DNA from 2 places in the Gordonia sp. C13 genome. Region 1 is predicted to be linked to the other one. Evidence: riboswitches for the same ligand, from Rfam matches in the RefSeq annotation. Region 1 holds a riboswitch; the other holds the start of a gene.
The links. A riboswitch is a leader RNA that binds a small molecule or an ion and turns the genes downstream of it on or off. The one in region 1 is predicted to bind glycine.
Positions count from the first base shown of each region.

Region 2: it holds a riboswitch for glycine, as region 1 does, so the genes downstream of both, gcvP (aminomethyl-transferring glycine dehydrogenase) here and gcvP (aminomethyl-transferring glycine dehydrogenase) in region 1, are expected to answer to the same signal.

Region 1 is NZ_JALPSY010000020.1:42,395-56,990, reverse strand. Features, by position in the region: gene glyA (serine hydroxymethyltransferase) at 1-1,248, opposite strand, end outside; gene gcvH (glycine cleavage system protein GcvH) at 1,248-1,652, opposite strand; gene gcvT (glycine cleavage system aminomethyltransferase GcvT) at 1,680-2,795, opposite strand; gene gcvP (aminomethyl-transferring glycine dehydrogenase) at 2,792-5,689, opposite strand; glycine riboswitch at 5,840-5,928, opposite strand; gene M1L58_RS15745 (hypothetical protein) at 6,303-6,713, opposite strand; gene M1L58_RS15740 (hypothetical protein) at 6,743-7,795, opposite strand; gene M1L58_RS15735 (DUF4913 domain-containing protein) at 7,806-8,282, opposite strand; gene M1L58_RS15730 (TraM recognition domain-containing protein) at 8,279-10,102, opposite strand; gene M1L58_RS15725 (hypothetical protein) at 10,099-10,773, opposite strand; gene M1L58_RS15720 (hypothetical protein) at 10,773-11,519, opposite strand; gene M1L58_RS15715 (peptidoglycan DD-metalloendopeptidase family protein) at 11,587-13,449, opposite strand; gene M1L58_RS15710 (transposase) at 13,446-13,757, opposite strand; gene M1L58_RS15705 (hypothetical protein) at 13,754-14,596, opposite strand, start outside.
Region 2 is NZ_JALPSY010000009.1:72,024-86,619, reverse strand. Features, by position in the region: gene gcvP (aminomethyl-transferring glycine dehydrogenase) at 1-2,780, opposite strand, end outside; glycine riboswitch at 2,953-3,052, opposite strand; gene M1L58_RS10020 (MerR family transcriptional regulator) at 3,148-3,789, opposite strand; gene M1L58_RS10015 (bifunctional nuclease family protein) at 4,045-4,557, opposite strand; gene ftsR (transcriptional regulator FtsR) at 4,715-5,401, opposite strand; gene garA (glycogen accumulation regulator GarA) at 5,443-5,895, opposite strand; gene gcvH (glycine cleavage system protein GcvH) at 6,245-6,649, opposite strand; gene M1L58_RS09995 (CDP-alcohol phosphatidyltransferase family protein) at 6,670-7,296, opposite strand; gene secA2 (accessory Sec system translocase SecA2) at 7,293-9,665, opposite strand; gene M1L58_RS09985 (hypothetical protein) at 9,846-11,387, shown strand; gene M1L58_RS09980 (hypothetical protein) at 11,390-12,619, opposite strand; gene M1L58_RS09975 (META domain-containing protein) at 12,676-13,164, shown strand; gene M1L58_RS09970 (malate dehydrogenase) at 13,161-14,144, shown strand; gene ppk2 (polyphosphate kinase 2) at 14,172-14,596, shown strand, end outside.

The DNA.
Region 1 (14,596 bases):
GTGCTTGGCAGCCAGGGTCTCGATTCGACCCGCCAGGTCCGCAGTGTCGGAGTTCGCGGGTGCGGTCAGGACTTCGGCGATCACCTCGGCTACCTCTCGGAAATCGTCGGTGGTGAATCCGCGGGCTGCCAACGCGGGGGTACCGATCCGTAAACCAGAGGTCACCATGGGGGGACGCGGATCGAACGGAACGGCATTGCGGTTGACCGTGATTCCCACCGCAGCCAAGCGGTCTTCGCCCTGCTGTCCGTCGATGGCAGCATCTCTCAGATCCACCAGCACCAGATGCACATCGGTACCGCCGGTGACTACTGAAATCCCTGCCGTCGCCACATCCGGCTCGGACAAGCGGTCCGCGATGATGCGGGCACCATCGAGGCACCGTTGTTGGCGGGCCACGAATTCCGGCTGGGCAGCCATCTTGAAGCCGACCGCCTTACCGGCGATCACGTGCTCCAACGGTCCGCCCTGCTGGCCGGGAAACACCGCGGAGTTGATCTTCTTCGCCAAGTCGGACTCGTTGGTGAGCACGATACCGCCGCGTGGACCGCCCAGGGTTTTGTGCGTCGTCGAGGTCGTTACATGGGCGTGCGGCACCGGCGAGGGATGCAACCCGGCGGCCACCAAACCGGCGAAGTGCGCCATGTCGACCATCAGGTAGGCGCCCACCTCGTCGGCGATCTCCCGGAACCGCACAAAGTCCAATCGACGGGGATAGGCCGACCAGCCGCCGATGATCAGCTTCGGCCGGTGCTGCCGCGCCGCAGCGGCGACTGTCTCCATGTCGATGCGGTGGTCTTCCTCGGACACCCCGTAGGCCGCAACACTGTAAAGCTTTCCGGAGAAGTTCAACCGCATGCCGTGGGTGAGATGACCGCCGCAGTCCAGTGACAACCCCAGGATTGTGTCGCCCGGACGCAGCAGCGCGTGCATCACCGCAGCGTTGGCCTGGGCGCCCGAGTGCGGCTGCACGTTGGCGTACGCCGCACCGAAAAGGGCTTTCACCCGTGTGAGTGCGAGTTCTTCGACGACATCGATGTACTCACACCCTCCGTAGTAGCGCCGGCCGGGATAGCCCTCGGCGTACTTGTTGGTCAGCACCGATCCTTGAGCTTGCATCACCGCCAGGGGGGCATAATTCTCCGAGGCGATCATCTCCAGGCCGTCGCGCTGACGCCGAAGTTCCCCGCCGATCGCGGCGGCCACTTCCGGGTCAAAGGTGTGCAGTGTCTCCTCAAGGACGTTCATCATCGAATCCCGTTCTTCTCGGCGTACTCGGCAGCGCTGAGCAAAGTCCCCATGCCGGTGGGCCGCACAGCAAACAGCCAGCCCCGACCGTAGGGATCGCTGGTGACCAGACTGGGGTCATCGACGGCGGCGCTGTTGATTTCGGTGACTTCGCCGCTGACCGGAGGGAACAGCTCGGAGACGGTTTTGGTTGACTCCACTTCACCGCACGGTTCACCAGCGGTGATGGTGGCACCCACCTCGGGCAAATCCAGGTACACCAGTTCGCCGAGGGCGTCGACGGCCACCGAGGTGATGCCGATACGCACAGGGATCTCCGGTGGCAGTGGCGCACCGGGTGCGACGTCGACCCATTCGTGCTCGTCGGTGTAACTGCGATCAGCGGGAATCGAAAGCCCGGACATGATTGTGCTCCTTGACTGGTCGGTGGTTCAGCGGCGCCGGTAGAAGGGATACGGGGTGATCTGGAAAGGCACGAGGGTGCCGCGGATGTCCACCAGGACTTCGGTGCCCGTGGCAGCCACGCCGGCGGGGACATAGGCCAAGGCGATCGGATAGCCCAGGGTTGGTGAGAGTGCTCCGGAAGTAACCACGCCGATTGCGTCGTCGTCGCCCGCACTATGGATGCGGTAGCCGGCCCGCGCGGAGCGCCGCCCGGCCCCCCTCAGCCCGACCAGGGTCCGCGCCGGTGACTGTTGCGAAACCGACTGCAACCGTTCGTGACCGACGAACTCCTTGGACAGCCGGACCACTCTTCCCAGGCCCGCTTCGTAGGGATTGATCTGCCGGGTCAGTTCGTGGCCGTACAGCGGCATTCCGGCCTCCAATCGGAGGGTGTCGCGGCAGGCCAGCCCGGCCGGCGATCCGCCTGCGGTATAAGCCCTCGTCAACAGAGCGCGCCACAGGGCCACTGCGGAGGCGCGTGGCACGTACACTTCGAAGCCGTCCTCCCCCGTGTACCCGGTGCGGGCCAGTTGCACGTCGATGTCAGCCACGGTGGCCGACATGATCGCGTAGTACTTCAGTTGTGATACCGCCTGGGCCTGAGTAGACGGAACCAGGTCCAACACGATCGCCGCCGCGGCCGGCCCCTGGACAGCGATGAGTGCCGTCGCTGCGGACTGATCGTCGATGTCGACGTCGCGGCTCTGTGCGTGACGGGTCAGTTCGGTGAGGACCGCGCCGGTGTTGGCGGCGTTGGCGACCACCAAAAACTGTTCCTCGCCGAGCCGATAGGTCACCAAGTCGTCGATGACTCCACCGTCGGAGTCGCACATCAGGGAGTATTTCGCTTTCCCCACAGCCACACTCGACAATTCGCCGACCAGGGTGTAATCCAGCAGCGCGGCGGCTTCGGGTCCGGTCGCCATGATCTCGCCCATGTGGGAGATGTCGAACACTCCGGCCGCGCGGCGTACACAATGGTGCTCACGCAGATCACTTCCGTATTTGACGGGCATCTGCCAGCCGGCGAAGTCGGTGAATGTCGCTCCGAGCCCACGATGCTCGACAAGCAGTGGCGATTCGGTGGTGGGCGGCGCGGTCATGGGCGACTTTCCTTTGCGGTGGTGGCGAACGATTCGGGTGATGGGCACGAACAGACCAGATTTCGGTCACCGTGTACCCCGTCGATCCGCCTGGTGGGTGGCCAGTACTTGTTGGCGCGCAGCGAGTCCACGGGGTAGGCGGCTTGCTGTCGGCTGTAGGGCAGCTCCCAGGTGTCGGCGGTCAGCAGCTCGGCGGTGTGGGGTGCCTGGCGCAGCGGGCTGTCCGCCACGGCCCAGCGGCCGGCGGCCACATCGTCGATTTCGCCGCGGATAGCGATCATCGCTTCGATGAATCGATCGAGTTCATCGAGGTTTTCGCTTTCCGTGGGTTCGACCATGAGGGTGCCGTTGACCGGGAACGACAGCGTGGGCGCGTGGAAGCCATAGTCGATCAGCCGTTTGGCAACGTCTTCGGCGGTCACTCCCGTCGCCTTGGTCAGTGCGCGCAGATCCAGGATGCATTCGTGGGCCACCAGACCACCTGGCCCCGTGTAGAGCGTCGGGTAGTGGTCAGACAATGCCGCAGCGACGTAGTTCGCCGACAGCACCGCAGTGCGGGTTGCGTCAGTCAGCCCTTCAGGTCCCATCAGCGCCAGGTAGGCCCAGGTGATCGGAAGAATGCCGGCAGATCCGTACTGGGCGGCGGCCACTGCCGACTGGGAATCCCCGTCGTCGGCCAGCGGGTCCCCGGGCAGAAAAGGCGCCAGGTGTGCACGGACTGCCACCGGGCCGACACCCGGCCCGCCCCCACCATGCGGAATGCAAAAGGTCTTGTGCAGATTCAGATGTGACACGTCGCCGCCGAACTGGCCTGGTTTCGCCAGACCGACCAGCGCATTCATGTTCGCGCCGTCGATATAGACCTGGCCACCAGCCCGATGAACCAGGTCGCAGACCTCGATGACGCCCTCTTCGTAGACGCCGTGGGTGGACGGATACGTCAGCATGATCGCCGCGACTGACTTACCGTCGCTGCCCAGTTTGGCGCGCAGATCCTCGAGATCAATGCTGCCATCCCCGGCGGTGGCCACCACGCGCACCTGCATGCCGGCCAACACCGCCGAGGCAGCGTTGGTCCCGTGCGCCGACTGCGGTATCAGACACACGGTGCGCTCCGGCTCACCACGGGATTCGTGATAAGCCTTGATCGCCAGCAGTCCGGCCAGTTCGCCCTGCGATCCGGCATTGGGCTGCAACGATATCCGGTCGTAACCGGTGATCTCGCAGAGCCAGGTGCTCAGGTCGTCGATGAGTTGGCGGTAGCCAGCGGTCTGCGCGGCCGGGGCGTAGGGGTGCAACGAGGCAAACCCTGGCCAGCTGATCGGTTCCATCTCCGCGGTGGCGTTGAGTTTCATGGTGCACGATCCGAGCGGGATCATGCTGCGGTCCAGCGCCAAGTCCTTATCGGAAAGGTGCCGCAAGAACCGGAGCATCGCGGTCTCGGATTCGTAGGAGTTGAACACCGGTTGTGTCATGAAGTCGGACTGCCGTACAACCGCAGCGGGCAGGTGGCTGGCGCGGCCCGAGTGGATGCGCCCGGAACCGAACACCGCCAACAGCGTGCTCAGGGTGTCGTCGGAGGTTGTTTCGTCGCAAGCGATCCCCACGTGGCTATCATCGACAAATCGGATGTTGATGCCGTCCTTGTCCGCGGCGTCGACCATCGCGCGGGCCATCCCGGGAACCCAGACCAGGATGGTGTCAAAGAACACCTCGTGCACCACTTCGTAACGCTGCGCGCGAAGGCTCTGAGCGAGCGAGGACGCCATCTGATGGGCCCGGGAAGCGATGTCCCGCAGTCCTTGTGGGCCGTGATACACCGCATACATCGCGGCGACGTTGGCCAGCAACGCCTGCGCGGTGCAAATGTTGCTGGTCGCCTTCTCCCGGCGGATGTGCTGCTCGCGGGTCTGCAGTGCCAAACGGTAGGCCGGTCGGCCCGTGGCATCGATCGACACCCCCACCAGTCGGCCGGGCAGCATCCGCTCCAGCCCGGAGCGCACGGCCATATATGCCGCGTGCGGGCCACCGAAGAACAACGGCACCCCGAAACGCTGTGTCGATCCCACCGCGATATCGGCGCCGAATTCACCTGGCGGACGCAACAGCGTCAGTGCCAGCAGGTCGGCCGCCACCGTCACTTGCGCGCCGTGCGCGTGGGCCGTGTCGATCAGCGGCGCCAGGTCACGGACCGCGCCACTGACCCCCGGGAACTGAGTGACAACACCAAATACTCCTGTCTCCCAAACATCTTCGGGAATGGCCCGGGCCAGGTCGACGACCAGAACATCGATTCCCACCGCGGCTGCTCGGCCACGCACGACGTTAAGGGTCTGCGGAAGACAGTCGGCGTCGATGATCACCTGGTTACCCGGCGCGCTGCGGTTAGCCCGCCGCATCAGCAGCACAGCCTCCATGACCGCAGTCGCCTCATCGAGTAGGGAGGCGCCGGAGACCGGCAGCGCGGTCAGTTCCGAGACCATCGTCTGGAACGTCAGCAGGGCTTCCAACCGTCCCTGGGAAATCTCCGGCTGGTAAGGGGTGTACGCCGTGTACCAGGCCGGCGATTCCAGCATAGTGCGCCGCAGAACCGGTGGAGTAATGGTGTCGTGGTAACCCATACCGATCATCTGGATATGAGTTTGATTGCAGCGTGCAATCTTTCGCAGTGCATCGAGAACATCCTGCTCGGAGCGGCCGGCGGGCAGCCGCAAACTCTGGCAGCTGGGCAATCTGATGGTCGACGGCACCGCGGCGTCGATGAGGTCGTCGAGACTGGCGTAGCCGAGCTTGTCCAGCATGTGCTGACGGGCCGACTGGCCTGGACCGATGTGACGACCGACGAAGCAGTTCGGCTTGGCGAGCTCGGATGAAACTGCTACAGAAAGGGACATGCGGTAACTCCGGTATCGCAGGCCCACCGAGGTGGGTTTCGAAGGGTGACACCTCCCCGATCTGTCCTGCTACCTGAGAGCTTGACGCGTGACCGCGCATTCACCTTCGGTAAGTGCCCGGCGTGAACCGGCACTGTTCTCCAGAGTTGCCTCTGCGCTGCGGTACTGGGCCTGAGAGATTCCTGGGGAGGAAGTTGCTCCTACGGCACCTCACGAAGAGGTTCTCCCGCTGCGCGTCAACGGCGTATTCAATTATCTCGAAGCGAGACACTACCTGCACTGTGGCCTCGGCACCACCTGACGAGCAAAACTGCCCCGAAGGACCCGGCTGAGCGGAGCGGACCACACCAACGGCGAATCCGGTGGCGCACGAACACCATTACTGAGCTGTACCGTCGGGCTCAGCGCCTGGGACGCGGCTGACCGGCGGCCCCGGTGACCGCTCCGGGTGGACCCGAATCGAGGCGCGGCCACGCTAGCGTCTCACCACTCGAAGCGGCCGGAGTGCTCGGCCAACACCACCAGGGTGAGCGGCGTCATAAGACGATGGGGCCGGTGCCACCCGTAGGTGGCACCGGCCCAGGGGGCGATCTGAAGTTGCTCTGCTGCTGATTTAGCCGGCCATTCGGACGTCTGTCAGACCGTCGCTTTCCGCGGTCGGCGGGGTGTACTGAGCGGCGGCGGTGGGTTCAGGGGCCGTGGTGCGGCGAGGACGACGCGCCCCGCTCGCGCGGCCTCGGCGCGTCCCGGCCTGGGTGGTCAGCGGCGCGACGTTGAGTAGATCGAGCTTGGCGGCGGGAGCTCCGTTCTTTTTTGCTTCCTTGACCAACCCGGCCAGTTCGGCCAGGCGCCGGCGGTCGGCCTTGAGGAATTCGGTGCGGGTGGCTTCGATCTCGGCGGCCAGCTGGGCCGCAGGTTCGAGTGCTTCGCGTCGGCGACGTTGCCGTTCGGCGAGGGCTTGTGCTTCGGCGGCGTCCTCGGCTTCGATCTCGGCGAGGAGGTTGCTGGGGTCGAATGTGGTCATCGTTGTCTCCTAGGGTTGGTTGGGTGGGTTCACATTCCGCGTGCGCGTTGGCGATCGGCGTTCTTGCCGCCGCCTGTCCTGGCGCGGGCCTGATTGCGGGGTGCTGAGGCGACGGCGGCACGTGGGTTTGTGGGGTGATCGCGGGCGGCGGTCGCGGCGGCGCGACCTGGTGCGGTGGGGCTCGCGGTGCCTACTCGTTCGGCTCGGCTCATCGGCGGTGGCGTATAGGTCTGCGGCCCCACCGCCACCACGGGTGGCGGTGGGGGTGGTGTTCGGCCGGGGCGTTCGTTGGGCGCTGACCGGTTGAGTGCATCGGCCCGCTCGGCAGCGAGTTCGGCGTTGTGTTCGGCTGTGGCTGCGCGGTCGTCGGCAGCTTGTGCTTGGGAGAGCAGTGCGGCGGCCTGGGCGCCATCGCGATCGACGCTGTCGCTCCCGTCGTGGGTCATCGCTGGCTGTGCGGAGTTGTCGCTGCCGAAGCTGAGCGGGTTGTCCGAACCTTGCCTGGCCTCTCCTACTGTCTGTTCGTAGCGGCGGCCCGCTTCTGCGGGGTCCATGCGCATGAGTTCGTCGGGGTCGAGTCCGAGATCCTGGATCTGTTCGCGGAGGTTGTCGCGGACGTTGGCAGCCACGACGGCCTCGTCGGCGTATCGGTGGGCGAGGTCGAGTACGCCCACGACTGCGGTGCCTCTGGTGTTCTGCGCCCATTGCCGGTCGTAGGCACGATCGCCGAGTCGGCGCGGGTCGAGGTCCCGGAAAGGGGCCTTTTCGGCGTCGTCGGTGCGGAACTTCTCGACGAGTTCGTCGGGGCTGGCGGTGAGCCAGAAGGGGGCGTCTGGCCGACCTTTCGCAAGATCGTGGCGGGCGCGCTGTTCTACCTTGGCGGCGGTGCGACCCAGGTCGTCAGGCGTCTGGTTGGGTGGGGCGGGTTTGTCGGTGTCGGCGCGCTGCGCTTTCCGGTTGCGCTGTTTGGCGACCAGTTTCGCCCAGGACTCCACCATCGAGGAGCCGTGTGCGATGGCGACGGCCAGTGCACGCTCCATTGTCTGTTCGAGCTCGCGGGTTTCGTTGTCGTGCTCTTCCATTGGGGGCTCCTTAACTGACGGTTTCTGGGGCGAGGGTGCTCATGGCCACCCGGAGGTTCAGGTCGTCCATCTCGTCGGTGGGCAGTGCTGTGGCGGCGAGGTCGGTGTTGTGTCCGCGGTCAACCGAGCACCCTTCGAACGGGCCGTCGGTAGCGAACAGTGCAGGCATGTGGTGGTCGGCGTGATCGCGCCACCACACGCTCATCCCGGTCCCTGGGTCCAACCGCAGCGATTCGTATGCGCGCCAGAGCGCTTCGAGCCGTGACACTGCTTCGGGGTGCTCGAACCAGCGCGGGCACCAGCGGCGGTCTTGTTTGTGGGCGAGTTTGCGGGCGTAGAGAAACACCAGGTGGGTCTCGACGAACTCATACACCGAGGTGAACTCGGGCTCGGGGGCTGCCTCCTCTGCGTCTCCTTCCCCGCTGGTGTCGTCGTAGTCATCAGCGGCGTCGGCGAGCTCTTCGTCCAGGAACAGATCGTCGGTCATCGGTGTGCTCCTTCGGCGTGCCCCGGGGCGGCGACCGCCGCGACTGGCGGTGCGTCGGGGCTGTACTCGGCGAGCGAGGACTTGATGAGGTCGGCGTATGGCTTCTCCCACCACGGCACGGTTTTCAGGATCGTGGGCGGGTTGCCTGCCGAGAACAGCAACAGCCGGCCGCGCGGCCACGCCGCGAGGTCACTGGGGTTGAAGATGTTCTCGCGGGTGACATGGCGCGACACTGAATGGTTCCCGCCGCTCTTGCCGCCGCCGCTGGAGTCGGAGACGTTGCGTGCCAACCGCTCGTATTGGCCGGTCAGTTTGGTGAGGTTGTCGAGGTAGGCCGCTTCCCGGACGTTGCCGCCGTAGATGTAGATGTTCGACGAGGATTCGAGCAGCTTCATTGGTCGTTCGCCGAACACGCCGATGCCTTGGGACCACGATTGCAGGATCGTCATGATGATGATTCCGCGGGAGCCGAAGTGTGAGTACAGCTTCGGTAGATCGGGCCAGCGCACGACGTTCGCTGCTTCATCGAGCGCGCACAGCATCGGGATCGGTAGCCGACCGCCTGGCGATGCGGTGGCGATCGCCTCGGCGGTTTTGGTGGCGGCCATCGTCAGCGCAGCCACCAGGGGGCCGACGGAGCCGACACCCTCGCGGGAGAGGCAGTAGAGGGTCTCGCCGTTGCGGATGTAGGAGTCCAGGTCCAGTTCGGGCCGCTGGTCGTCGGCGTCGGTCGGGGCGACCCACTGCCGGACGTTGCGTCCGCGCAGGCATTTGGCCATTTTGATGGCGGTACCCCAGATGCCGTCGGCCTGCTTGGACGCGTAGTTCAGTCGTGCGTTGAGTGCCTGGGCGATCATCGGGTAGCCGTGCTCGTCGAGGATCGCCACGGCCTCGTGACCGCGATCGCGCACGACCAGCCGCTCGTAGACGACGGTGATCGGTTCTGCGGCCAGGGCGGAGGCCAGGATGAGGTTGGCCAGCAGGTCTTCGCCTTCGGGGTCGAAGTAGGGGTCCTTCTTCGCGTCGAGGCCGTCGTCGCCGGCGGAGAACAGCTGGGCCAGCTCTTCGGCGCGGATTTCGTCGGTGACGTAGCTCAGTGGATTCCAGAACCACCACGGGTCCTCGTTGGCGACCGCTTGCGGGTCGAAGACCCACACCTGCCGGGTCGGGTTGCCGGCGGCGTCGCGGAATTCGCGCACCAGCCGGGTGTGGTCGAGGTTTCCTCGTTTGTTCTCTGTGGCGAGCACGGCGCCGGGCGCTTCGCAGATCGCCGGGATGATCCGCGAGGTCGACTTGCCCTGGCGGGGACCCCAGATGTCGAGGTGCATGTCTTCCCACGAGCCGTAGACCATTGTTCCGCTGAGGGTGCGTCCCAGCGGCACGCCGATGGTGCTGGAGAACTCCGCGGGCATGACCGCATCAGTGACGCCGAGGGACTTCGCTTTGGCGGCCACCGCTTTGGCGGTCACCGATTCGATGTCCTGGCGGTTGCCGAGGTGCTGCTGGGCGCTGTCGACGCGGGTCCGGCTGGTGCGTCGCTGCCGCCACCACCACGCTCCCCCACCGACAAGACCGACTGTGACAGCGAGTATCAGGACCGTCCACACGGTCGCCGCCAGCGGCCACCGCAGATCGCCCGTGGCGAGTTTGATCGGTACTGCGAACGGGTTGCCGGGGACCGTCTGCCCCCCGGCGAGGTGCAGGGCCGCCCAGGTCACGACGGCGACCACGGCCACCACCCCGGCAACGCTGAACAGCAGCAGGTCTGTCCCCCGATGCCCCGATGGTTCCTTCGTCTTCCCCGGTGCGCTGGCCATCATCGTGCCCCGCTGGCCGCTGCAAGAAGATCGGTCAGGGAGACCTCACGCCAGCTGCGGAATCCCGGCAGTCGGCACACCTCCAACGCGGGGTTGTCCTCGCCGTTGTCGACGACGTCGATGGTCACGAACACCTTGTGGCGCAGACTGTCTCGTTGCAGGGTCTGGTCGGTGACCCGATGGTTAGACACCACCAGACGCAGCCCGAGCAGCTCGAGGTCTTCCTGTTCACGGGCTTGGCCGGCGAGGTAGATCGCCTTACGTGCGGCAGAGATGTCAGCGCTGTCTTGGTCGCTGACCTTGTCGTTGGGGTGGAACTCGCCGTACCAAGGATCTTCACCGTGCTCGGAGCAGATCGCGAACGAGTCGACCTCGCTGTCTCCGGCGGCGTAGAGGGTCACCTGAGGTGCGTCGGCGGCCTGTTGTGCCATCTCTTCGGTGCGGGCGTCGAATGCTTTCTGGCGCAGCTCGTTGTAGTCGATGTGCAGTTGCTTGCGCAGCTCAGCCTTGAACTTGGTGAACAGCGACGGGGTGTTAAGGCCGTTGCTCTCGGCCCAGGTGAACAGCTCGCTGTGGCTGTTCATCGCTTTGAGTGCTTCGCTGTTGGCGCGCACCGCGTCGCGGGCGGCGTCCCAGTCGGCGGCGTCATTGACAGTGTTCTTCTTGCGGGTCATCACGGTTCCTTTCGGCTGAGTGCGGAGGGGGCGGGGATTCGGGGGCCGATCGACGGGACGAGTTGGCTGATGGCCGCGCCGCCGGCGGCGACGATGAGCAGTGACGCGATCCAGGTGGGCGCGGCGTTGCCGTTTCCCATTGCGATCACCAGACAGGCCCCGATCAGGAAGACCAGCAGCCGGAACAGGGCCGCCCCGCCGGGGGTGTAGACGGTCATGACGACGTAGATAGTGATCGCCAGCAGGGCGAGTCCGGCCGCGCAGAGGGCTGCGGTGCCGGGGCTTGGGAGAAGTGGTGGGTCGCTGTCTAACTGGTCCCATACCTGTTCGGGTGTGCGTGTGGTCATGTATCGCAGCAGCCACACCACGAGGGCGGTGACGATGCCGGAGGCGGTCAAGGTCACCGCTGTTCCGCCGAGGAGGCCGATTGCGCTGTCGCGGGCGGTGGGCTCGGCAGGGCGAGCGGGTGCACGCTGTCCGGTGCGGTCGTGTCCGGTGCGGTCGTAGCCGTATCGGTTGAACCCGGCCCGGTCGTATCCGTCGGCATCGAAACCGGCGTCGTTGTATCCGTCGAGGTAGTACCCGTCCCGGTCGCGTCCTGCGCGATCTCGACCGTACTGGTTGAACCCGTACTGGTCGTAGCCCTCGGCGTCATAGCCGTCGCGGTCGAAGCCGTTCTCGTCGTAGCCGTAGGCGTCGTAACCGTCGCGGCCGAACTGGTTCGACTTGTCATAGGGAGTGGTCATCGTTGCTCCTTGTCGAGGGTTCGTCCGGACTCTGCGCCTGCGGGGTGGCTGGGTGATCGTGTGGACGTCATCCGAAGACCCACATGTTCTTCAAGCCCGGAATCGGGGTCGAGAAGGCCGAGTTATCGGGTGTTCCGTTCGGCCCCTTCAAGTTCGGGGCCGGGTTGGCGACGACGATCTTGCCGTCGTCTGTGACCCCTCGGGCGGTCACAATGTGTCCACCGGGGCACGGGCAGAACGGTGGCGGGAATCCGCCGTCACCCGAGAGCACGAGCTTCTTGCCGTTGTTGAGTGCGGCCACGGCGGCGGCGTAGTCGGTGCCGATGGACCGGACCGGGACCTTCCACTTCGGTTCGATCTGGTCGAAGAACGACCACGACAGTCCCTCGGCGCCCCAGGCACCCTTCTCCACCGCGTACTTCGCCACGGCCGGCGGAGTGATCGAGCTGTCGACCGTGGACGCCAGGATCATCGCGACTGACGTCGGCCCGCAGCCTGCTGCGGCAAGCGGAAGGCCATCGACCTGCCACCGTGGATCGTTCTGCGAGTAGTACACCCACGACCCGTTCGGCGCTGCCGACCCTTCACCTTCGCTGCTGCTGTCGCCGCATCCGTTGCCAGTGATCGAACCCGAGGACGGGAGGCGGTTGCCCAGTGACTTCTTGGTCTTGGCATCGACGATCTGGTTCGATTCGGGTAGCCAGCCTTTCTCGAAGTTGGTTGCCATCAACCAGTAGCCCATGCGTACGTAGTCGCCGTTCTGGCCGCGCGCGAAGTTCGGCAGCACCGCACCCTCGACGGCGGTGCCGTCGTTGCCGTTGTAGTTGGCCATGTAGGTGAGCAGGCTCTTCTTGGCCGGGTTGTGCCGATAGAACGGTTTGGTCGGATAGTCGGCCGCAGGATTCCCGGTTTCGCCGTAGATCACCGGCAGGCCGGCGGATCCGGGCGAGTGGTTGAACGCGGCGTGTACCGCATCCTCGGGATTGCCGGGGTCTTTCATCCCGTCGCCGTCGCCGTCGTAGCCCATCGACGCCCACGACGACGGGATGAACTGCCACGGCCCATTTGCCGAAGACGTCGACGTCGCCCAGCCCGTCTTGCGGTACGGCGGCCACCCGCGATTCTCCGCCCACAGGGTTGCGGCCACGATGCGCCGATCGGAGTCGGGATGCTTGGCGGCGGCCTCGTTGATGAGTGAGCGCCACGGTTCTGGAACCGCCTCGGGCAGTGGCTCGCCCGCCGCCGGGCGGGTCGCAGGAGCCTCGCTGCTAGGGGCTTCGTCCGAAGGTTCTTCGGTGTGCGGCACCACGGCTGCCATGTTCCGTACCCCACCCGAGCTGCGTGTCTGACCAGGCTCGGACGCGCCGTTGAGCCAGGGTTGTGGGTCGATCGCGGTGCCGCCGAAGCGGCCGCCTTCCCAGACCTCGAAGTGCAGGTGAGTGCCACCGGGGCCGGGAGGGCTGACCGAGCCGTTGTACCCGACTCGTGCGATCTGCTGGCCGGCCACCACCTTCTGCCCGGGCTGCTTGACCAGGAGGTCCTGGGGGAACATGTGGCCGTAGACGGTGTCGACGCGTTTGCCGTCGATGGTGTGCCGCAGAATGATCCACTGGCCGAATCCCGAGGCAGCCTCGGCCTTCTCCACGATTCCGTCGTAGGCGGCATAGATCGGTGCACCGGGTTGTGAGCCCAGGTCGATGCCCTGATGGGGTGCGCCACCACGCATTCCGAAACCGGAACTGAGGTTGTAGGTGCCCTTCTTCATCGGCCAGGTGCGCTGACCGGGGTTACCGCCGGAGGGTGTCTCGCTGACGCCGCCGGAGGGGTCGCAGTCGATCACAGTGCCGCTGAGTATGGCGACGATGGCAACGGGTATCGCCACCACCAGCGCCACGGCCAGCGCCACAGCCCCTTTCGCGACCTCGTTCATGGAGGGGTACCCCGGTCTTTGAGGGCTTCCACGAGATTGGCGTTGAGCCGTTGCAGTGCCCGCATCTGTTCGCGGGCGGCGGTCAGTTCCAGGTTCGTACCGGCCGGCGGAGTGTCCTGTTCGCTGACCGCGCCCCGGTACCAGTTCTTGATCGTGTTGGGATGCACCGACAGCTGCTTGGACACCTCACAGCAGGCGGCCCACAGGGACTCGACGTGCGGCAGCAGGTCGCGGACGGTGGCCACGGCCAGCTCTCGGATCTCGGCGTCGATCCAGCCGTAGCGCCGGGTCGAGTCGGGGGCGCTCATGCCGCACCTGCTCGGCTGGTGATGCCCTTGAAGCGGGAGTTCGTGTCGTGCACAGCGCCGCTGGCTTCCAGCGGGGTGAAGTTCAGTCGGAAAGCGATGCCGGGGCGGTTGTCCTCACCGAATTTCAGCAGGAACACGCCCTGGCCGTGGGGGCGCGGACGTTCGGCGGCGCGGTCGCCGACCCTCATGCTGTGGCGGAGCTTTTGCAATACCGACTCCGATGGCGGCGGTGTCGAGGCCGCCGAAGTGACCAGGGCACGCTCGGCGGCGTTGAATTGCGTCACTGCCGAGAGCCGGTCGAGTTCCTCCGGGCCGACCGGGCCGATGAACTTCAGCCGTGCCTTCTCCAAGAAGCCGATCGCTTTGTTGGCGTCGGCCTGGGACTCGAACGCTGACAGATCGGCCACCGAGTGGGTGATCATGACCAGCGACACCGCATCGGACCGGTTCAAACGGACCAGCGCATCAACGCGATCGACGATGCCCGCACCGGAACCGATCACCTGCCACAGCTCGTCGATGATGACCTGGAAGGTGCGTCGCGGCCCCATGCCCGCATCGGCAAGGACATGGGCGGCCTCGACGGCACCGAATCCGTCGGACCAGCACACCAGCAGCAGTGCGGCTTTGAGCTTCTTGTCGCCTTGGGGAACGCGGGACACATCGACACAGACCGCCGGCGCGTTGACATCGAGCGGCTGGGTGGTCTGACCGTTGAGAACTTCGCCCAGTCGACCGCACACGAGTGCTCGCAGCGAGCGGCGCAGCGGTGCGGTGACCTCGACGTAGGCCTCTTTCCATTCCACTGCTGCGTCTTCGTAGAGAGCAGCGTTGCCCTC
Region 2 (14,596 bases), on a different contig from region 1:
TTGGCGCGGGCACCGGCCGACGGGAGGCCCTGCGGGTAGACCGCGACCTCGCGCGAGTACGGGTGGTCCCACTCGCCCACCAGCGCCTCGGCGGTATGCGGTGCCCCACGCAGCGGGTTGTCGTCGACCGGCCACTCACCGCTGCCGACCCGATCGATCTCCTCGCGAATGGCGATCATGGCGTCGCAGAACGCGTCGATCTCGTCGAGGTTCTCGCTCTCCGTAGGCTCGACCATCAGCGTGCCGGCCACCGGGAAGCTCATCGTCGGCGCGTGGAAACCGTAGTCGGCCAAGCGCTTTGCCACGTCGTCGACCGTCACGCCGGTCTCCTTGGTGAGCGCTCGCAGGTCGAGGATGCATTCGTGCGCGACGAAGCCGCCCTCGCCGGTGTACAGCACCGGGTAGTGGTCGCCGAGCCGCTTGGCGACGTAGTTCGCCGCGGTGATCGCCGTGAGCGTCGCCCGACGCAGACCGGCCGCACCCATCATGGCGATGTAGGCGTAGGTGATCGGCAGGATCGTCGCCGAACCGTACGGTGCCGCGGCGATGGTCGCGGTGCCGGGCAGCTCGTCGGCGAGGGGGTGTCCGGGCAGGAACGGCGCGAGGTGTTCGCGCACCGCCACCGGTCCGACGCCGGGTCCGCCGCCGCCGTGCGGGATGCAGAAGGTCTTGTGCAGGTTCAGGTGGCTGACGTCGCCGCCGAAGTGCCCCGGACGCGCGACGCCGACCAGGGCGTTGAGATTGGCGCCGTCGACGTAGACCTGTCCACCGGCATCGTGGACGGCACCGCAGATGTCGCGGATGTCGTGCTCGAACACGCCGTGGGTGGACGGGTAGGTGATCATGATGGCCGCGATCCGGCCCTCGTTCGCGGCGATCTTCGCCCGCAGGTCCTCGAGGTCGACGTCGCCGTTCTCCCGGCAACCGACCACGACGACGCGCATGCCCGCCATGACCGCCGACGCGGCGTTGGTGCCGTGGGCACTCGACGGGATCAGGCAGATGTCGCGGTCGAGGTCGCCCCGGCTGCGGTGGTAGCCGCGGATCGCGAGCAGTCCGGCGAACTCTCCCTGGGAACCCGCGTTCGGCTGCAGGCTCACGCGGTCGTAGCCGGTGACGGCGACGAGCCAGTTCTCGAGGGTGGAGATGAGCTCGCGGATGCCGACGGTGTCCTCGACGGGCGCGAACGGGTGGAGGCCCGCGAACCCGGGCCACGTGATGGGTTCCATCTCCGTGGTCGCGTTGAGCTTCATGGTGCAGGACCCGAGCGGGATCATGCTGCGGTCGAGCGCGATGTCCTTGTCGGACAGGGCCCGCAGGTAACGCAGCATCGCCGTCTCGGTGCGGTACCGGTTGAACGCGGGGTGCGTCAGGTACTCGCTGGTGCGGTTCTCGATGGACTGGGCGAAGCCGAGCGGCTCCACGCCGCCGGCGCCGAACGCCCGCAGCACGCCGTCGAGGTCGGCCTCGGTGGTGGTTTCGTCGCAGGCGATCGAGACGGTGTCGGCATCGACGCGGCGAAGGTTGATGCCCTCGCGACGAGCCTGGGCGACGATCACGTCGGCTTGGCCGGGGGTGTGGACCTCGACGGTGTCGAAGAACGTGGCGTGCGCGACCGAGAAGCCGGCCGCCGCCAGCGAATTCGCCAGGCGGACCGCGGCGTCGTGGGTGCGGCGCGCGATGGCCCGGAGACCCTCCGGTCCGTGGTACGACGCGTACATGGCGGCCATCACGGCGAGCAGGACCTGTGCCGTACAGATGTTGCTGGTGGCCTTCTCGCGGCGGATGTGCTGCTCTCGGGTCTGCAGCGCCAGGCGGTAGGCGAGGTTGCCGTCGGCGTCCTTGGAGATGCCGACCAGGCGACCCGGCAGCTGACGCGCATGCTTCGAACCGACCGCGAGGTATCCGGCATGCGGACCGCCGAAGCCCATCGGCACGCCGAAACGCTGGGTGGTCCCGAAGCACGCGTCGGCGCCCTGCTCCCCCGGCGGCGTGATCAGCGTCAACGCGAGGAGGTCGCCACCGACGGCGACCAGAGCGCCGCGCTCGTGGGCGGCGTCGACGATCGGGGCGGCGTCGACGATACGTCCCGACGCGCCGGGCACCTGCAGGACGACGCCGAAGAAGTCACCTTCGGGCAGACCGCGGTCGGGCAGCTCTGGGTTGAGGGACGCTTCTACGACCTCGATGCCGAGCGGCTCGGCGCGGGTCTCGATCACCGCGCGGGTCTGCGGGAAGAGGTCGGCGTCGACGACGACACGCGGCGACTTCGACTTGCCGGCGCGCCGCAGCAGCGTCATCGCCTCCGCGGCCGCGGTGGCCTCGTCGAGCATCGACGCGTTCGCCACCTCCATGCCGGTGAGGTCGGCGACCATGGTCTGGAAGTTCAGCAGCGCTTCGAGGCGTCCCTGGCTGATCTCCGGCTGGTAGGGCGTGTACGCCGTGTACCAGGCCGGGTTCTCCAGGACGTTGCGCAGGATGACGCCGGGCGTGTGGGTGCCGTAGTAGCCGAGACCGATCATGGAACGGGCAGCGGTGTTGCGGGCCGCGAGTCCGCTGAGTTCGGCGAGCACCTCGCTCTCACCCTGCGGCTGCGGCAGTGCACCCAGGACGTTCGAGTCGAGTTCGTCCGCGATGACCGCGGGGATGACGCGATGGGCCAGCTCGTCGAGGGACGACACACCGATCACCGCGAGCATGCGCTGCGTCTCGTCGGGGTCGGGTCCGACGTGGCGGTCCACGAAGGTGACTGGCGCTGACGACGTGTCGGCTGAGGGCATGGTGAGGGCAACCTCTCGCAGGCGCCGGCGCGGTGCCGGCTGGTTCGCCCTCCCCCTCTGTCATGTCACCGACCGGTGGCCGGGAGACGCCTGAGAGATTCGGTGTCACGCGGCGCTGCGTGACGACCTTTCACCGTGGGCGGACGACGAGTCGTCACTTTCCAGAGACGCCGTCACCACCACGGTCCGGGTGCCTGAGAGTTTGACGGAGAGGTGTTGCTCCTTCGGCGGTCACCTTGGACTGCTCGGTGACGCTCTCCCGCGGCGTAGCGACGCGCGCACCAGTGTACGCAGGTCGACGTCGCGTTGGTCCAGACGACGTCGGGAGAGTCGTGAGGATCACGTGCCGGTGCCGTGAGGATGCGGTCTAACCGGTACGACGGGTGCGGTTCTTGCGGCGTGCCGCGAGTTCGTCCTCGGGCGCTGCCTCGCTGACGCCGCCGTCGGCCCGTTCACCCGGGAAGTCCGCGATGGTGCCGGTGAGTTCGCGCATGGCACCGCTGACGGCGATACCGAAGACGCCCTGTCCGCCCTGGAGGAGGTCGACGACCTCTTCCGCGGAGGTGCACTCGTAGACGGTGGTGCCGTCGGAGAAGAGCGTGATCTTGGCGAGGTCCTCGACGCCGCGCTGGCGGAGGTGGTCGACTGCGACACGGATGTTCTGCAGGGAGATGCCGGTGTCGAGGAGACGCTTGACGATCTTGAGGACGAGGATGTCCTTGAACGAGTACAGACGCTGGCTGCCCGAACCCGCGGCGCCGCGGATCGACGGGACGACCAGCGAGGTGCGTGCCCAGTAGTCGAGCTGGCGGTAGGTGATGCCGGCGATCTGGCAGGCACTCGGCACTCGATAGCCGACGAGCTCGTCGGGCACGGTGTCGTCGGGGAAGAGACCCGGTGCGACCTCCTCGAAGCTGCCCTGCGTCGGGCCCGCGGGACGATCGGTCACAGCATGGTCGGGTGACGGGTCGCTCGACGTCACTTCACTGTCGACCGGACGATCGCCCACTTGATGTCTCCCTCGCAAAGCTCGGACCGGATGCCGCATCAGATGCCTGACATCCACGTCCACAGTACGCGGTCCAGGCCCTGCTCGGGTCAGCCGATCACATCTTCATCGGCCCCTGAGTGGTGCGCGATGTCGAGTTCGACGCTATGCCGAGCGGGACACCGGATCAATGCGACGCGCCATGAGGCTCAACCTCAAGTTGAGATTGAGGCAAATGGTGACCTCCCGGTTGCCGTTCCGTGACCGGGAACCGCGTCAGGCGCCGCTGGCCTTGAAGTCGTCGGGCGAGACGTTGTCGAGGAATTCCTTGAACTTCTCGACCTCGTCCTCTTTGTTCTCGTCGACCGCCTCGACGGTGGTGTCCTCGGGCTCTTCCTCCGGGATCAGCAGGCCGGCCTCGGCGAGCACCTCTTCGTCGGCGATGATCGGCACCTCGGCACGCATCGCAACGGCGATGGAATCGGAAGGCCGCGCGGACACCCGGAGATCGCCCGAGAAGATCATCTCGGCGTAGAAGGTGCCCTCTTGCATGTCGACGATGCGCACCTCGAGGAGCGTTTGGCCGAACTCCCGGATGAGATTCACGATCAGATCGTGGGTCAGCGGGCGCGGCGGCTCGATCCCCTTCTGCCGCAAGGCAATCGACGCGGCCTCGCTCTGCCCGATCCAGATCGGCAGGTAGCGCTCGCCATCGACCTCACGGAGCAGGAGCACGGGCTGGCTCTGCGGGGGCTCGACCCTGATGCCCACCACACGCATCTCGCTCATCTCGCACCTCCCAGACGCCTCGTAGGGCGATCGATTGATGTCCTCGACGCTACACCGCTCAGACGATGGACGGCGGCCGACTCGCTGCTGGGCGATACGAGAACTCCAGGCCGCCGGGAACACCCGAGGGCCTGGAGTGCGCTGGTCGAGAAGGAGTTCAGTCGAGCACGTCGCGCACGGCCGCCTTGACCAACTGCGTGTGCAGGGTCACCGACAGCGCGGCGATCTCGCGAACGAGTTCTTCGGCGCGGTCGCGCGCGCCGGTCCCCTTGCCCTTGGCGATGGGGTTGGCGATCTGGGCGACCAGGCCCGCCTCCCGGTCCGCGGACACCTTGAAGGCACGCAGATGGCGTGTCTCCAGGCCGTAACTGGCCAGCGCCGCGGCGGCCTCGACGAGACGGACGGCGTCCTCGTCGAAGAACCCGGCCGGCCCCGCAGTCAGCAGCCCGTTGCGCTGGAGTTCGGTCACGAACGCCGAGTCGACGCCCGTGCGTTCGATCAGCGTCTCCCGGGACACACGACCGGCACGCGCACCGAAATCGGTTGCGGGGGCCACTGTGCCGCGAGCCGTGGACAGCGCCACGGTGCCGCCGGAACCGAAGCCGCCGTTCCCGTTGTCGATCGCGTCGAGTTGTTCCTTGATGACCTTCAACGGGAGATACCGGTCCCGCTGGGCGGTCAGGACGAAGCGCAACCGTTGACAGTCGGCTTCGCTGAATCGCCGGTAGCCGGACGGCGCCCGCTCCGGGGTCACCAGACCCTCCGATTCCAGGAACCGGATCTTCGAGATCGTGATGTCCGGGAAGTCATCACGCAACTGGGCGAGGACCGTGCCGATGGACATCGATCCCCCGCCGCGGGGGGCCGTGGACGCCGTCACGACTTTTAGGCGTCTGCTTCGTCGCGCGGACCGCTCAGGAAGACCAGGCGGAACTTGCCGATCTGGACTTCGTCGCCGTTGCTCAGCGATGCGGTGTCGACGGGCTCCCGGTTGACGTAGGTGCCGTTGAGGCTACCCACGTCGACGACCTGGAACTCGTTGTCGCCGAGTCGGAATTCCGCGTGACGACGGCTGACCGTCACATCGTCGAGGAAGATGTCGCTGTCGGGGTGCCGACCCGCAGAGGTCGTCGGCTGGTCGAGGAGGAACCGCGATCCCGCGTTGGGTCCCCGCTTCACGACAAGCAGCGCGGTCCCGGGAGCGAGTCGCTCGACTCCCGTCTCGGCCGGCTCACTCGAGGTGCTGGTTCCGGCATCGAGTTCATTGATGAACTCCTCCCGGAACACCGAGGTGGTCTCCACCGGCGCCTCGAAGTCCCTGTCGTTTTCGCTCACCACTTCTCCTTCGTCGTCGTCAGTGCAATCGCACTGTCAGTGCACGCCGCACTGTTCGGCCAACCGCACTGTCCGGCCGTCCACGTCTCCGGTCCCGATCGCGGTCTCGCGTCGGTTCGGAATCGGCTCTCGCCACGATGGCCGGTTGAATCTACATGACATGTGCGGACGGGTAGATCTCGGAGCGTGATCGCGAAGTCGGTTCACGTCACGCCTCTTTCCCACTGCCGTAACCGTACCGGTCATGTAGATCGCACCGGCGAGCGAGTCGACTCCGGCACGGTCGATCATATCGTCACCGGGGCGATCAGCCAGGTCGATCAGAGCCACCGGGACGGATCGGCGGGAACTCTTACCCTTCGATGACGGCGCGGTAGCCCGCGGCGTCGAGAACATCACCCAGTTGCTCTTCGAGGGTCGACTCGTCGGCGGCCTCGATCTCCACCAGCCAGCCTTCACCGTACGGGTCCGAATTGACCAGTTCCGGCGAGGCGTCCAGTGCGTCGTTGACCGCGCTGACGGTACCGGTCAGCGGCCCGAAGATGTCGGAGACGCTCTTGGTCGACTCCACCTCGGCGAAGGATTCGCCGACGGCGACCTCTGCACCGGAGTCGGGCAGCTGCACGAACACCACGTCGCCGAGTGCATCCTGGGCGAAGTCGGTGATGCCCACGCGCACGGTCGTCGGTCCGATCTTCTCGATCCACTCATGTTCTGCGGTATAGCGCAGGTCTTTTGGCACTTTGCTGTCGGTCACAAGGGCCCCTTTCGTTCCCGTCAGACTCTACTGTCTGGCGAGGTGTCGGCCTGACGGCGCGACGGCATGTGTCGCATCATCAGGATCGTCTGATACCAGTACAGGACGAAGGACCACAGGTAGAGCCCCACACCCCAGATCATGAACGCCCACCCGATCGCGTATGCGAAGCCGCTCACCGGATCGAGTTGACCGGCGAGCAGCCACGGGAACGCGCTCATCAGCGCGAAGGTCGCCGCCTTGCCGATATACAGCACCGGGAGGGCGAGAACACCGCGCGAACGTAGCAGTGGCGCCGTCGCGAACAGCAGCACATCACGTCCGATGATGATGCCGATGAGCCACCACGGGATGAACTCCCGCACGCCGAAGGCCAGCGGGATGATCACGATGTACAGCCGGTCGGCGGCCGGGTCGAGCAGGGCCCCGATCCGCGAGGACTGGTCGAGCAGTCGGGCGAGTTTCCCGTCGAGCCAGTCGGAGACCCCGGAGAAGATCAACACCGCGAAGGCCCACCCGTCGGCCTTCTCGACGAGCAGCAGCCAGAGGAAGACCGGGATGAGGACGAGCCGGAGCACGCTCAGCGCGTTCGGCACCGTGACGATCCGGTCCGGAGCCGGCGTGGGTGCCGCCTCCGGATCGGTCACCGGAAGATCCCGATGATGCCCTGCAGCGTCTTCGCCCCGCCGGAGGAGAAGAGGTTGTCGTGGACCATGTAGGTCCACGTCGTCGTCGAGCGGTGCAGATCCGAGGAACCGAGGTCGACTCCCTCCGGGGTGATCTTCGCCTCCCGGAACGTCTCCCGCGCCTTCTCGAGCGCCTGGGCGGGCAGATCGGAGAACTCCGCGAGGATCATCCGGTGGAACTCGTCGAGCGGGCTCTCCTTGCCCAGCGACCGCAGATGGATGCTGGCCCGGACATCGGAGACGAACGCGAGATGGTCGGCCCATGCGCGGTCGAGGTGATAGAGCACGATCTCGCGGGCCGCCTGGCTCAGCACCTCACGTGGGACGGCGTCGACGGCGACCTCGGTGTCGACCTTCGACGGTTCGTCCGCCTTCTCCGCATCGCCCGACTTCGCGGGCTTCTCCCCCGCCAGTTCGGCGTAGCGCTCCGGCTCGAGTTCGGCGAGCTCGTCGAGCGCGGTGTCGGTGGTGAGGATCTTCATCCGCCGGTCGACGATGATGTCCCGCTGCTGGTTGACCAGCTTGTTGTAGCGCCAGGTGTTGGCATGCAACTCCAGGCGCACGCCCTCGGCGATCCGCTGCGCCTGCTCGATGAGGTCGATGCCCTTGCTGCCCATCGAGCCGTCTGAGTTGGGCGACACCGGATCACGCTTGAACGCGAGGTTCTTCGTGACGACCGGGTCCTCGAGGCTGGAGAAGAAGACCGACGTGCCGGGGTCGCCCTGGCGTCCGGCGCGACCCCGCAGCTGACTGTCGAGACGTTCGGTGTCGTGCCGTCCGGTGCCCACCACGCACAGTCCGCCGAGTTCGACAACCGCGTCGCGGGCGGCGGCGTCATCGGCTGAGCCGCCCAGCCGGATGTCGGTACCGCGGCCGGCCATCTGCGTCGAGACCGTCACCGCGTTGCGCGCACCGGCCTCGGCGATGATCTTCGCCTCCTGCGCGTCGTTCTTGGCGTTGAGGACCACCGACGACACACCGGCCTTCTCGAGGAAGTACGCGAGTTCCTCGGATTCGGCGACGTCGTGGGTGCCGATGAGGACCGGCTGGCCGGTCTCGTGGATCTCCTTGACGTAGGCCACGATCGCCTCGACCTTGTTGGCCTTGGTGTCGTAGACCCGGTCGGGCAGATCGGTGCGGATGTTCTCGGTGTTCGGCGGGATCTGCGACACCCGGAGGTCGTAGAACTGCCGGAACTGTTCACCCGCGGCGAGGGCCGTACCGGTCATGCCGCACACCTTCGGGTAGCGACCGATGAGCGCCTGCACCGTGATGGTGTCGATGACCTCGCCCGAGTCGGTCTGCGCGAGACCCTCCTTGAGTTCGACGGCCGCCTGGACGCCGTCCGGCCAGCGCTGCAGCTGGGCCACCCGGCCGCGCGAGGCGTTGATCAGGTGGACCCCGCCGTCGCGGACGATGTAGTGGATGTCGCGTTCGAGCAGGTAGTGGGCGTGCATCGCGATGCTGACGTGCACGAGTGTCGAACCGACGTGCTCCTCGCTGTAGACGTTGATCCCGCCGAGTTCCTCTTCGACGAAGGCCGCACCCTCGTCGGTGAGCGTCACGTTGCGACCCTCGGCGTCGATCTCGTAGTGCTTCTTCTTCATCCTCGAGACCACTTCGTGGATGGCCTGGTCGGGAACCTCGGTCTCGGTCGATCCGGCCAGCACCAGCGGAACGAGAGCCTCGTCGACGAGCACCGAGTCGGCCTCGTCGATGATCGCGACGTCGGGCTTGGGTGAGACGAGGTCGGCCTCGGACAGGGCCAGCTGGTCGCGGAGGACGTCGAATCCGATCTCGTTGACCGAGCCGTAGGTGACGTCGCCGGCGTAGGCGCGTCGACGCTCCTCGCGGCTGGAGTTCTCCGAGATGGCATGCACCGCAATGCCGAAGACGTCGAAGAGAGGCTTCATCCACTCGGCGTCGCGGGTGGCGAGGTAGTCGTTGACGGAGATGACATGGACCTGGTGTCCTTCGAGGACGTGTCCGATCGCAGCGATCGCGCCGGCGAGCGTCTTGCCCTCACCGGTGGCCATCTCGACGATGTCGCCCTCGAGGAGACGGAGCGCACCCTGCAGCTGGACGTCGAAGGGACGCAGGTTGATCGAGCGGTCCGCGGCCTCGCGGACGAGCGCGAGGAACTTCGCCCGGTCGCCGGGCTTGGACCCGATGTCGAGCTTCTCGGCCTCACCGACTAAGGCGTCGTCGGCGAGTTCGGCGGCCCAATCGGTGTGGGCTTCGGCCTCCTTGATCACACTCAGCGACTTCGACTGATTGCGAGTCGACTGGGCGCCCAGAAGTCGCCACATGCTGTTGGTCAGCTTTCCCACCGAAACACTTCTCCTGATCGTTTCCCGGCCAACTACACGACCCGTCGGGCCTCGCGGCGCCGTCAGGTCAGCAACAACGGTACGCGGCCCCTGGTAGAGCGGGGTCGGCGACATTATGATCAGTCCACCCATTTCGCCGACGGCGCATTCGCCCTTGCTCCCCTGACCCTAGGACGGCCGATGAGCGCGACCTTCCCGAGCAGGACACGCCTACGACTGGTCCGGGCCGTCGTGGCCGGGTTGCTGGTGGCGAGCGGCGTCGGACTCGGTGCGTTCAACGCCTGGTGGGTCGCCCTGTTCTTCGGCGTTCCGCTGGTCGTCGTGGGGATCGTGATCAGTCCGCGCGCGTCGCGGGTCTCGGAGCTGCCGGAGTTCCGGCGCGGCGTCACCCGGGACGCCCCGCAGATCGAGGTCGGGGCGCTCACGCGCAGCACCCTCACCGCCGAGGACATGCAGCCCACGATGGTGACCGCGACCGTCAACCCGCCGAATGACACCGCCTACGAAGCGCGGTGGATCACCTCGATGAGCAAGGGGCATTTCCAGGCACTGGCGTCGAACCCGTTCACGACCCTCCCGCCCGACCAGTTGCCGTCGCGCGATCAGACCGCCACCCCCGAGTTCGACGACCATCCCGGCCGGCTGGCGATCATCTACCCGGCGGTGACGCTGGTGACGGCCGTCGCGCTGCTGTTCGGTGTCGCCGAGAGCTGGACGATCTCGGTCCCGTCGCTGCCGTCCTTCGGTTCGGCCGTCGACATCCCCGGCCGCGACGACGCGGAGGCCTCTCTTGCCGAACGCCACCAACGACTCCTCGATCAGATCGTCGACCACCTGGGCCCCGGTGCGACCCGAAATGTGTTGCGCCTGAGCTACAACCTCGACTCGACCTCCGATCAGGCCATCGTTTTCGATCCCTCCAACGGCCGCGCGACGAACATCAATGTCTGGGACGGTGGTTCCAACGCATCCGCGATGCCCACCATGGACCGGGCGGACAAGACCTTCGACGCGGCCACGATCAACGCGGGTTCACTGGGTGACATCGCCGGGTCCATGCAGGCCGAGGTCACGCCCATCGTCTCGGACGCCCGACTCGACGGGTTCGAGATCCGACGCCCCACAGCGAACGAGCCCGTCGTCCTCACCGGTTCCTTCGATCCCGGAGACGCCTTCATCCGCGACATCGAGATCGAGGCCCACACCGACGGCGCCATCGCAAAGTACTTCGACCCCGCGAATTTCGACACCGCGTTCACGATCGCCCGCTCCGCACTGCCACTCGCCGGGATCGCCCCGAACGCACCAGTACTCGACGAGTTCGTGATCCGCGGCATCGCCGACAACACCCCCATCATCAGTGCCAGCAGCATCCAGAACAGTGGCGGTGTCCTCTTCCGGTACACGACCCCGGCCCGCAGCGGGCAGATCGTCATTGCGCCGGGCAAGTTCCCGGACGTCTCCGGCAGGGATGGACGCTACCGCCCGGACGGCTTCGCCTTCGACGCGATCTCACCGCAGTTGTTCGATCGCGTCCGCGACGACGCGATGAGGCGCGGCTCGATCCCCGAATACGACCGCGGCGCGGTCGCCATCGACGTCACCGAGCCACACCTCCACGACGACACCGATTTCGTGATCCGCGTCGAGATGGCCAGGGTCGACGCGTCGAAGGGCATGTACACACTCGACGGACAGTTCATCAAGGCGGCGCACTACTGACCTCACGCGTTGGACTTGCCGGCCTCCAGTGCACGACGCGTGACTGCGTTCAGTTCCGCGACCGCCGCCTCCGGCGGGTGCAGGACCCCGCGGTCGGTCATCGTGGTGACGATGTCGCGAACCCGCCCGTAGTACGTGGCCTGCTCGGCGGGGGTGTTGCTCGCCTCGGCGTGGTTGTACAGCTTGAGTGCGGTGTCGAGGGCGTTCTGGTCAGCGGGTTCGAGGTAGCCCGCGCCGATCCGTCGTCCATGCTTCTCACATGCGATCCAGGCCCGCCGGAGGGCGGCCACGGACTGCTGGTAGGCGTCGGCGCGACCGCGGTTCCCCGGGTAGGCGTCGGTACGCAGGGCGGTGGCCTCGTCGAGAGCGAGGTGGAAGGTCTGGGTCTGTTCGACCGTGACGTCGGTGACCGCCGGATACTTCAGCAGCAGCGCCGGGTCGAGTTCGTAGGTGCCGTAGGCGGTGAGCACCTCGTCGTGGCGGCGGGTCGCCTCTTCCCACAGGCGCTGCGCGGCCTCCTCCGAGCCCGCGTCGGCGATGCGGGGCCGGCGCAGATCGACCGGCGTGGGCTCGCGATCCGAGGAGTCGTGGTCGGTGAGGTCATGGTCGGGGGGCATCGACCCCACCGACACCGTCGCCGGCCGGTCGGCAGCCTTCTCCCGATCGGACTTGTGTGCCGCGTTCTTTGTCGTCGAAACACGTTGCGGCGCATGCGCTCGCAGCCGGTCGATCACCGCGGCCGCCGCCGGATCGCCCTCGACGATCGCGACCTGCCAGAGGTCGGGGTCGACGCCCTCATCGGCCCCGGCGTCGGAGCCCTTTTGTGGACGCGCGAGGGTCAACCTGAGGTATTTCTGCCCCAGGACAGTGAGCTGCTGGGCCTGCGGGCCGGTCATCGACGAGGTTTCGTACGCCGGGCCACCGATCGCGAATGACTGCAGCGCGCTCAGCGGATAGGACACCAACGTTTGGTCTTCGTCGCCGAAGTAGACGGTGTCGTCGTCGACGGTCAGCAACACCGCTCCCCGCTCGCCCAGTCGGCCGTATGCAGCCGCGAACAGCGACACGGCGAGCAGCCCGGCAACCACCACCGCGATGAGCAGACCGTCGACGCCGGCGATGTTGAGCCCGACGAGAGCGACGAGCGCGACCATCATGACGATCCATGCGGCCCCCGCGGAGGCGTGGTGGCGTCCCGTCAGATATTCGGTCCGGCAGGTCACCGAAACCACATCTCACCTCCGATGGCCATATCGCATTCCCCATCCGGTCGGCTACCGTATTGAACGTGAGCCTCGGGGATCGCCGTCAGACGGCACGCGTACTCCACACAGCCCGCGAACATCGCATCAGCTTACGCATTGTTGCGCTGGTCAGCGCGGTGTTGTTCGTGTCGGGTCTCGGTACGTTCGCAGCCGGTCCGGGTGATGCTGCACCGGCAGTTCCGCCCTTCGTCGGCAAGTCCTACTCGTCGACGGCGGTGACCGGCCCCCAGATCCCCGGTGGCGGCCCTCTCCAGTTGACCTTCACCGCCGCCAACCGAATCTCTCTGTTCGCCGGCTGCAACCGGCACGTCGGCGAGATGACGGTCGAGGGATCGGTGCTGCGCGTCGGCTCGCTCGCCTCGACGATGATGGCCTGCCCCGGACCCCGAGCGGGCGCCGACGAGTGGATCACCACGCTCACCAGAGACCCCCTCACCTGGTACTCGGTGGGCCACGCACTGGTGCTCTCCGGACCGGGCACCCAGATCCTGCTGACGGAAAAGTACTCGTGAGCCGACCCGCACCGGCCGTCGTCACCGTGACCGGTGCGGCCGGGAGCATCGGATACGCCAGCGTCTTCCGCATCGCCGCGGGTGCAATGCTCGGTCACGACCAGCCCATCGCCCTCCGACTCCTCGAGCTGCCCCAGGCGGTCCCGGCCGCCGTGGGAACCGCGATGGAACTCGACGACGGCGCCTTCGGCCTGTTGAAGTCCGTGGACGTCTTCGACGACCCGCGCAAGGCCTTCGACGGTGCGAGTTTCGCGCTGCTCATCGGTGCGCGTCCGCGATCGAAGGGCATGGAACGCGCAGATCTGCTGGCGGCCAATTCCGACATCTTCGCGGCGCAGGGAGCGGTCCTCAACGACGTTGCCGCCGACGACATCCGGGTGATCGTCGTGGGTAACCCGGCCAACACCAACGCCGCGGTGGCGGCCGCCCACGCGCCCGAGGTCCCGTCGCAGCGATTCACCGCACTCACCCGCCTCGACCACAACCGGGCGATCGCGCAGCTGTCGCACCGCGCCGGGGTCGAGGTCGGTGAGATCAGCCGCGTCACCATCTGGGGGAATCACTCGGCGACGCAGTATCCCGACATCTTCCATGCGCGCGTCGGCGGCCGGAGCGGCGCCGACCTCGCTGCGGACCGCGACTGGCTCGTCGACGACTTCATCCCCACCGTCGCGCGTCGCGGCACCGCGATCATCGAGGCGCGCGGCACCTCCTCGGCGGCGTCGGCGGCCAACGCCACCATCGACCACGTCCACGACTGGGTACTCGGAACCCCCGCCGACAACTGGACCTCCACCGCACTGCCGTCACCGGGCGTGTACGGCGTGCCCGAGGGCATCGTCTGTTCCTTCCCGGTGCGCTCGGTCGACGGTCAGTGGGAGATCGTCGAGGGACTCGAGATCAACGACTTCTCCCGGGAACGGATCGATGCCTCGGTCGCGGAACTCGCAGCCGAGCGCGACGCCGCTGTGACCTCCTGAACGGTCGTCAGCCCGTACGCTCTTCCCATGGCCAAGAAGGACAAGAAGAAGCCTCAGAAGATCTCGAACAAGGTCTACGAGGCCGAGCTCTTCCGGCTGCAGACCGAGCTGGTCAAACTCCAGGAATGGGTGCGCGAGACCGGCGCTCGCGTGGTGGTGGTCTTCGAGGGCCGCGACGCCGCGGGCAAGGGCGGCACCATCAAGCGGATCACGCAGTATCTGAGTCCCCGCATCGCGCGCGTCGCAGCTTTGCCCGCCCCGACCGACCGTGAACGCGGCCAGTGGTACTACCAGCGCTACGTCGCGCATCTCCCGGCGCCGGGCGAGATCGTGCTGTTCGACCGGTCCTGGTACAACCGTGCCGGAGTCGAGAAGGTCATGGGGTTCTGCACTCCCGAGGAACACACCCGCTTCCTGCGGCAGACACCGATCTTCGAGCAGATGCTCATCGA